Regions from separate parts of the Burkholderia thailandensis E264 genome, predicted to be linked through region 1. Evidence: riboswitches for the same ligand, from Rfam matches in the RefSeq annotation. Region 1 holds a riboswitch; the other holds the start of a gene.
What was found. Region 1 has a riboswitch for thiamine pyrophosphate ahead of BTH_RS27520 (FAD-dependent oxidoreductase). Riboswitches for the same ligand answer to the same signal wherever they lie in the genome.

Region 1 (3,405 bases):
CACGCCAAGCCCCGCGTCGACGATGAGCGGCACGTCCGGCAGCCGCTCGCGCAGCACGCGCAGCCCGTACGGGTTCACGACGCCCTTGCCGGTGCCGATCGGCGCGCCCCACGGCATCAGCGCCTCGCAGCCGGCGTCGAGCAGGCGCCGGGCGATCACGAGATCCTCGGTGCAGTACGGCAGCACCTTGAAGCCGTCCTTCACCAGCAGCGCCGCCGCTTCGATCAGGCCGACCGGGTCCGGCTGCAACGTATAGTCGTCGCCGATCAGCTCGAGCTTGATCCAGTCGGTCTCGAACACCTCGCGCGCCATCTGCGCGGTCGTCACAGCCTCGGCGATCGTCTGGCAGCCCGCCGTGTTCGGCAAGAGCGGCACGTCGTGGCGCTTGAGCAGATCGAAGAAGCCGGCCTCGGCCGCGCCGGCGTTCATCTGGCGCCGCAGCGCGACCGTCACCATCCCCGGCCGCGCGGCCGCGATCGAATCGGACAGCGACTGCAGCGACGGATAGCGCGACGTGCCGAGCAGCACGCGGCTCGCGAAGGTTTGGCCGTGCAGCGTGAGCGTATCGGCGGAGGAAAGGAGCGTCATCGGAAGATCCTGTGGAAACGGGGTGCGGGGACGATGCGGGTACGCCGGCGCGTCAGCCGCCCGCGACCGGATGCACGATGTCGAGCTTGTCGCCCGCGGCGAGCGCGCGCGCCGCATGCTGCGTGCGCGCGACGAACGCGCCGTTGACCGCGACCGCGAACGGCGGCCGCGCGCCGTATGCGGCGAGCGCGTCGGCGAGCGTCGCGCCTTCGGGCAGCGAGAGCGTCTGCTGGTTGACCTGAATGTCCATGGTGACTGTCGATTGATCGGATTTGATCGGATTAGAGCGAATCGTCCCGGGCGCTCATGCGGACGCGTGCGCCGCGCGGTGCTGCAGCAGCGCCGGCCAGCGTGCGTCGCGCCGCCAAGCGGCGAACGTGTCGGCGTCCTTCACGGTGCGCTCGATGAGCGCCTGCGCGAAGCGGGCCGCGGTATCGGCGACTTCCGGCGCGATCATGAAGCCGTGCCGGTACAGGCCGTTGACCGCGAGCGTCGCGCCGCCGTCCCAGACGAGCGCCGGACGATGGTCCGGCAGCGTCGGCCGGCATTGCGCATTCAGTTCGAGAATACGCGCTTCGCCGAACGCCGGATGCACGGAGAACGCGGCGCTCAGCAGCTCGAGCGCCGAGCGCACGCTGACAGGCGACATGTCCTCGCCCTCGATCTCGGTCGCGCCGATCACGTAGAGATCGTTCTCCTTCGGCGCGACATAGAGCGGATAGCGCGGATGCAGCAGCCGCACGGGCCGCGTCAGGCCGATGCCGGGCGCATGCACGCGCGCAACTTCGCCGCGGATTCCGCGCAGCGTCGGCATCTGCGCTTTCGCGCCGAGTCCGCGGCAGTCGATCGTCACACGCGCGGCAGGCGCCGCATCGGGCGCCACGGCGACGTTCCAGTGCGCGTCGACGCGGCGCTCGGCGAGGCCCGCGGCGAGCGCGTGCAGCACCTGGCGGTTGTCGAGCTGGCCCTCGCGCGGCAGCAGCAGGCCGTGCGCGAAGCGCCCGGCGAGCGCCGGCTCGGCCGCGTCGACCTGCGCGCCCGCGAGCGCGACGAGCCCGCCGTCGAGCAGTTCGGCGCCCGCGTTCGCGCGCACGCGGCGCTCGAAGAGCGGCGCTTCCGCGCGGTCCGCGTGATGCCAGACGACAAGCGTGCCGTTGCGCTGGAAGAACACGGGCTCCGGCAGCTCGGCAAGCCAGCCCGGCCAGAGATCGAACGACGCGACGCCGAGATCGGTGATGAAGCGCTCGGCGCTCGCGGCCTCGGCGAGCGGCGCGAGCATCGCGGCCGCGACCCACGCGGCCGAGCCGGAGCCCGCCGCGTCGCCGCGCTCGTAGAGCGACACGCGGTGGCCCGCGCCCGCGAGGCGCCACGCGATCAGGCGGCCGACGAGGCCGCCGCCCAGCACCGCGAAATCGGGTTCAGACGCACGCATGTTCATCGCATCCGTCCGTCGCATTCGTCACCGGGAAACGGCTCGCAGCGGGAGCCGGGAAAGCCGCCGCGGCCGACGGCTCGCAGCGACGCAAAAGAACTGAAGATTGCACGGTCATCGATACCTTCCGCCACGCGCGAAGTTGCGCACTCAAAAGGACGAAACCGGCAACTAAGGCCGGCCGGGACCGTGATGCGCGCGGCTCGCCGAAACGACGGCGGCGGGCATGGCCCGGCGGGATCGGAAACTTCCCGCGCCGGTATTACCCGGATCGGGTGCGAAGGGTCTCTCTCAGCCTCGCCGCGCATCCGGCCCTGCCGATCCGGCAGGCCGGGGCGCGCGAAGCACCCCTGTTTCGTCGGCGGTCATTAGACCATAAAAGCGGAAACGGCCGCAAACCTCGCGCTGCGGCAAATTCGCCCGGCGCGCGGCGGCGCTGGCACAATGCCGCTGGGAACCGGCGCGCGGGCGGCATCGCCGCCGCGCGCCGGGCCGATGCCGTTCCCGGCGTTAAGCGCCGTTTAAGGCATGCTCGCCAGAATCCGCGGCACGCGTGCCGCGTGCGGCGCCGAACGGACGCGCCGGGCGCGGCGTGCACGTTGGCTCGGCGTCGCCGGCCTCACATCAGGAAGCTCATGACTCAATCGACGCAAGCCCTCGCCCCCGTCCCGGACGATCCGACGCAATCCCCGCCCCCGGTATCCACGTGGAGCCTCATCAAGCCCTATTGGGTTTCCGAGGAGTGGAAGGTCGCATGGGGATTGCTCGTCACGATCGTCGCGATCAACCTTACGCTCGTGTGGATCAACGTGCGGATCAACTCGTGGAGCGCGTCGTTCTACAACGCGCTCCAATCGAAGGACGTGCGCGACTTTCCGAGCCTGCTGATCACGTTCGCCGTGCTCGCATTCGCGTTCATCATCCTCGCGGTCTACGGCCTTTATCTGCGGCAGATGCTCGGCTTTCGCTGGCGGCAGTGGCTCACGACGCGCTTCCTGAACGAATGGCTCGGCGATCGCAACTTCTACCGGATCGAGCGCGACCGGCTCGCCGACAACCCCGACCAGCGGATCTCGGACGACTTGCAGTCGCTCGCGTCGACGACGCTGTCGCTGTCGCTCGACCTGCTGTCGACGGTCGTCACGCTGATCTCGTTCGCGACGATCCTCTGGTCGATCGCCGGCGCGGCGACGATCTCGCTCGGCGGCCACGCGATCACGATTCCCGGCTACATGGTGTGGGTCGCGATGGTCTACGCGATCGCGGGCTCGTACGTGATGCACCGCTTCGGCCATCCGCTCGTGTCGATCAACTACCAGCAGCAGCGCGTCGAGGCGGACTTCCGCTTCAGCCTGATCCGCATCCGCGAGAACGCCGAGCAGATC
Region 2 (3,405 bases), 180 kb from region 1:
CGCGAGGCGGTCGGTCCAGCCAAGGCCGTCCCAGTAATCGACGTGCAGCGCGAGGGGCACGACGCGCAACGCGGCGCGGCGCGCGGCCAGCCGCGCGAGCCAGTCGTCGGCGGGAGGGCAACTGCTGCAGCCCTCGCTCGTGTAGAGTTCGACGAGCGCCTGCCGGGCGTCGGCGCTGCGCGCGACGCACGCGCCGCCCGCGGCCGCTTGCGCGACGCTTGCCGCGGCGAGCGCGGGCGCGGCCGCAGCGGCGCGCGTCGAAGCAAAAATTGAAATCGACATATCGAAGCTCATCGGTCGGAGCCGGTGCGCGGGCGCGCAGCGCCGCACGCCGGCGGGCAAGACGCGATCCGGCTTCCCGCAGCGCGCGGCGCCGCGAGACAAAGGCCGCCCGAAGCGCGCGCGGACGACCGAGCCGTTCGCGTCATGAAAGACAAGACGCCGCGAACGACGCCGCTCAGTTCGACATCGGACTCATCTTGTCGGACGACATCGGCTTTTTCATCGCATCCTTCGACATGCGGCCCGCCTTCATGCCGCCCTTCGCCATGTGATCCTTCTTGCCCATCCGGTCCTTCGACATCGCATCCTTCGACATCGCGTCGCGAGACATCGCATCCTTCGACATCCCCATGCCGTCCTTCGACATCGCGTCGTTCTGCGCATGCGCGAACGGCGCGGCGAGCGCGAGACCGGCGACACAGGCGAAAGCAATCAGATTCCTTTTCATGGGATAGCTCCATCGTGATTGGTTGAGGAGCCGAATAGTCGGAAGGCGACGGCGGATATGACACCCCCGCGCAAGAAATTTTTTGGGACAGGCGATCGCGCCGGCGGGCAACCACCGCGCCGGCGAACAAACGCACGACCGGCAAGCCGCCGGCAGGCCCGATACGCGACGAAACGCGCCGCCCGCGCGGCGCGAGCGCAATCGCCCCCGGTGACGTCCGCCCCCGCGGCGCAACATGGCATCCGGCCGCGTGCGCGCGCAATCGATCTGTCCCCTGTTGAAACCGCCGCCGACCCGGTGTATCGTGTGCGCTTGCTAACGCGGGGGTCCTGCATTGCGCTCGGTCAAGCGATCGTGCGAAGCGGGTGAGAAATACCCTTTGAACCTGATCTGGATAATGCCAGCGCAGGGAAGCGTCAGGGTTTCGCCGCTGTTTCACGTCAGAATCCCGTCGCGTCGCGAATCTCGTCTCCTGCTTAGCGCCCCACACCCGCTTTGCATGGGACCCGGGCGAGCGCCAAAGCGCCAACTCGGGTCGACACAGGAGATCGCATGAACGCCAACCCCAAGTTCCTGTCGGCCGACGCCCGCGTCGACGCCGCCGCCGTCGCACCACTGCCGAATTCGCGCAAGGTCTACGTGACGGGCTCGCAACCCGACATCCGCGTGCCGATGCGTGAAATCACGCAAGCCGATACGCCGACGAGCTTCGGCGGCGAGAAGAATCCGCCGATCTACGTCTACGACACATCGGGCCCGTACACGGACCCGGACGCGAAGATCGACATCCGCGCGGGCCTGCCCGCGCTGCGCCAGCGCTGGATCGACGCGCGCGGCGACACCGAGACGCTCGCGGGCCTCACGAGCGAATACGGCCGCGAGCGCGCGGCCGACCCGGCGACCGCCGAGCTGCGCTTCCCCGATCTGCACCGTCATCCGCGCCGCGCCAAAGCCGGCAGGAACGTCACGCAGATGCACTACGCGCGCCAGGGCATCATCACGCCGGAAATGGAATTCATCGCGATCCGCGAGAACCAGCGCCGCGCCGAGTATCTGGAAAGCCTGAAGGCGAGCGGCCCGAACGGCGCGAAGCTCGCCGCGATGATGGGCCGCCAGCACGCGGGCCAGGCGTTCGGCGCCGCCGCGTTCGGCGCAAACGAGGCCGGCACGAATATGCTGACCGAGATCACGCCGGAATTCGTGCGCTCGGAAGTGGCGTGCGGCCGCGCGATCATTCCGGCGAACATCAACCACCCGGAAACCGAGCCGATGATCATCGGCCGCAACTTCCTCGTGAAGATCAACGCGAACATCGGCAACTCGGCCGTCACGTCGTCGATCGGCGAGGAAGTCGACAAGATGACGTGGGCGATCCGCTGGGGCGGCGACACGGTGATGGACTTGTCGACCGGCAAGCACATCCATGAAACGCGCGAGTGGATCATCCGCAACAGCCCGGTGCCGATCGGCACGGTGCCGATCTACCAGGCGCTGGAAAAGGTCAACGGCAAGGCCGAGGACCTGACCTGGGAAATCTTCCGCGACACGCTGATCGAGCAGGCCGAGCAAGGCGTCGACTACTTCACGATCCACGCGGGCGTGCGCCTGCAGTACGTGCCGCTCACCGCGAACCGGATGACGGGCATCGTGTCGCGCGGCGGCTCGATCATGGCGAAGTGGTGTCTCGCGCATCACAAGGAGAGCTTCCTGTACGAGCACTTCGAAGAGATCTGCGAAATCATGAAGGCGTACGACGTGAGCTTCTCGCTCGGCGACGGCCTGCGCCCCGGCTCGATCTACGACGCGAACGACGAAGCGCAGTTGGGCGAACTGAAGACGCTCGGCGAGCTCACGCAAATCGCGTGGAAGCACGACGTGCAGGTGATGATCGAAGGCCCCGGCCACGTGCCGATGCAGTTGATCAAGGAGAACATGGATCTGCAGCTCGACTGGTGCAAGGAAGCGCCGTTCTACACGCTCGGGCCGCTCACGACCGACATCGCGCCCGGCTACGACCACATCACGTCGGGCATCGGCGCCGCGATGATCGGCTGGTTCGGCACCGCGATGCTCTGCTACGTGACACCGAAGGAACACCTCGGCCTGCCGAACAAGGACGACGTGAAGGAAGGCATCATCACGTACAAGCTCGCCGCGCATGCCGCGGACCTCGCGAAGGGCCACCCGGGCGCGCAGGTGCGCGACAACGCGTTGTCGAAGGCGCGCTTCGAGTTCCGCTGGGAAGACCAGTTCAACCTCGGCCTCGATCCGGACAAGGCGCGCGAATTCCACGACGAAACGCTGCCGAAGGATTCGGCGAAGGTCGCGCACTTCTGCTCGATGTGCGGCCCGCACTTCTGCTCGATGAAGATCACGCAGGACGTGCGCGAGTTCGCCGCGCAGCAAGGCATGTCGGAAGACGATGCGCTGAAGAAGGGGATGGAAGTGAAGGCGGTCGAGTTCGTGAAGACCGGCTCGGAGATCTATCACCGCCAGTAACGCGGCACACGCCTCGCAGCGCCCCGAAAGCCCGCCTCGCGCGGGCTTTTTTGCGCCCGCGCAACGGCGCTTCGGGGGACGAAACAATTGATTACGAAAGCCGAGACGCTCTAACAAGTCCTTACAGCGCAAAACGGACCGGCCGCGTAGATTTTTAGCTGTGAGCCGCACCGAAG

Region 2: another riboswitch for thiamine pyrophosphate. It lies ahead of thiC (phosphomethylpyrimidine synthase ThiC); the one in region 1 lies ahead of BTH_RS27520 (FAD-dependent oxidoreductase).

The regions. Positions count from the first base shown of each region.
Region 1 covers NC_007651.1:3,443,860-3,447,264, forward strand. Annotated here, with positions in the region: gene BTH_RS27510 (thiazole synthase) at 1-588, opposite strand, end outside; gene thiS (sulfur carrier protein ThiS) at 641-838, opposite strand; gene BTH_RS27520 (FAD-dependent oxidoreductase) at 893-2,026, opposite strand; TPP riboswitch at 2,252-2,382, opposite strand; gene BTH_RS27525 (ABC transporter ATP-binding protein/permease) at 2,656-3,405, shown strand, end outside.
Region 2 covers NC_007651.1:3,260,163-3,263,567, forward strand. Annotated here, with positions in the region: partial or broken gene BTH_RS26695 (DUF1223 domain-containing protein) at 1-294, opposite strand, end outside; gene BTH_RS26700 (pentapeptide MXKDX repeat protein) at 458-730, opposite strand; TPP riboswitch at 1,043-1,160, shown strand; gene thiC (phosphomethylpyrimidine synthase ThiC) at 1,283-3,229, shown strand.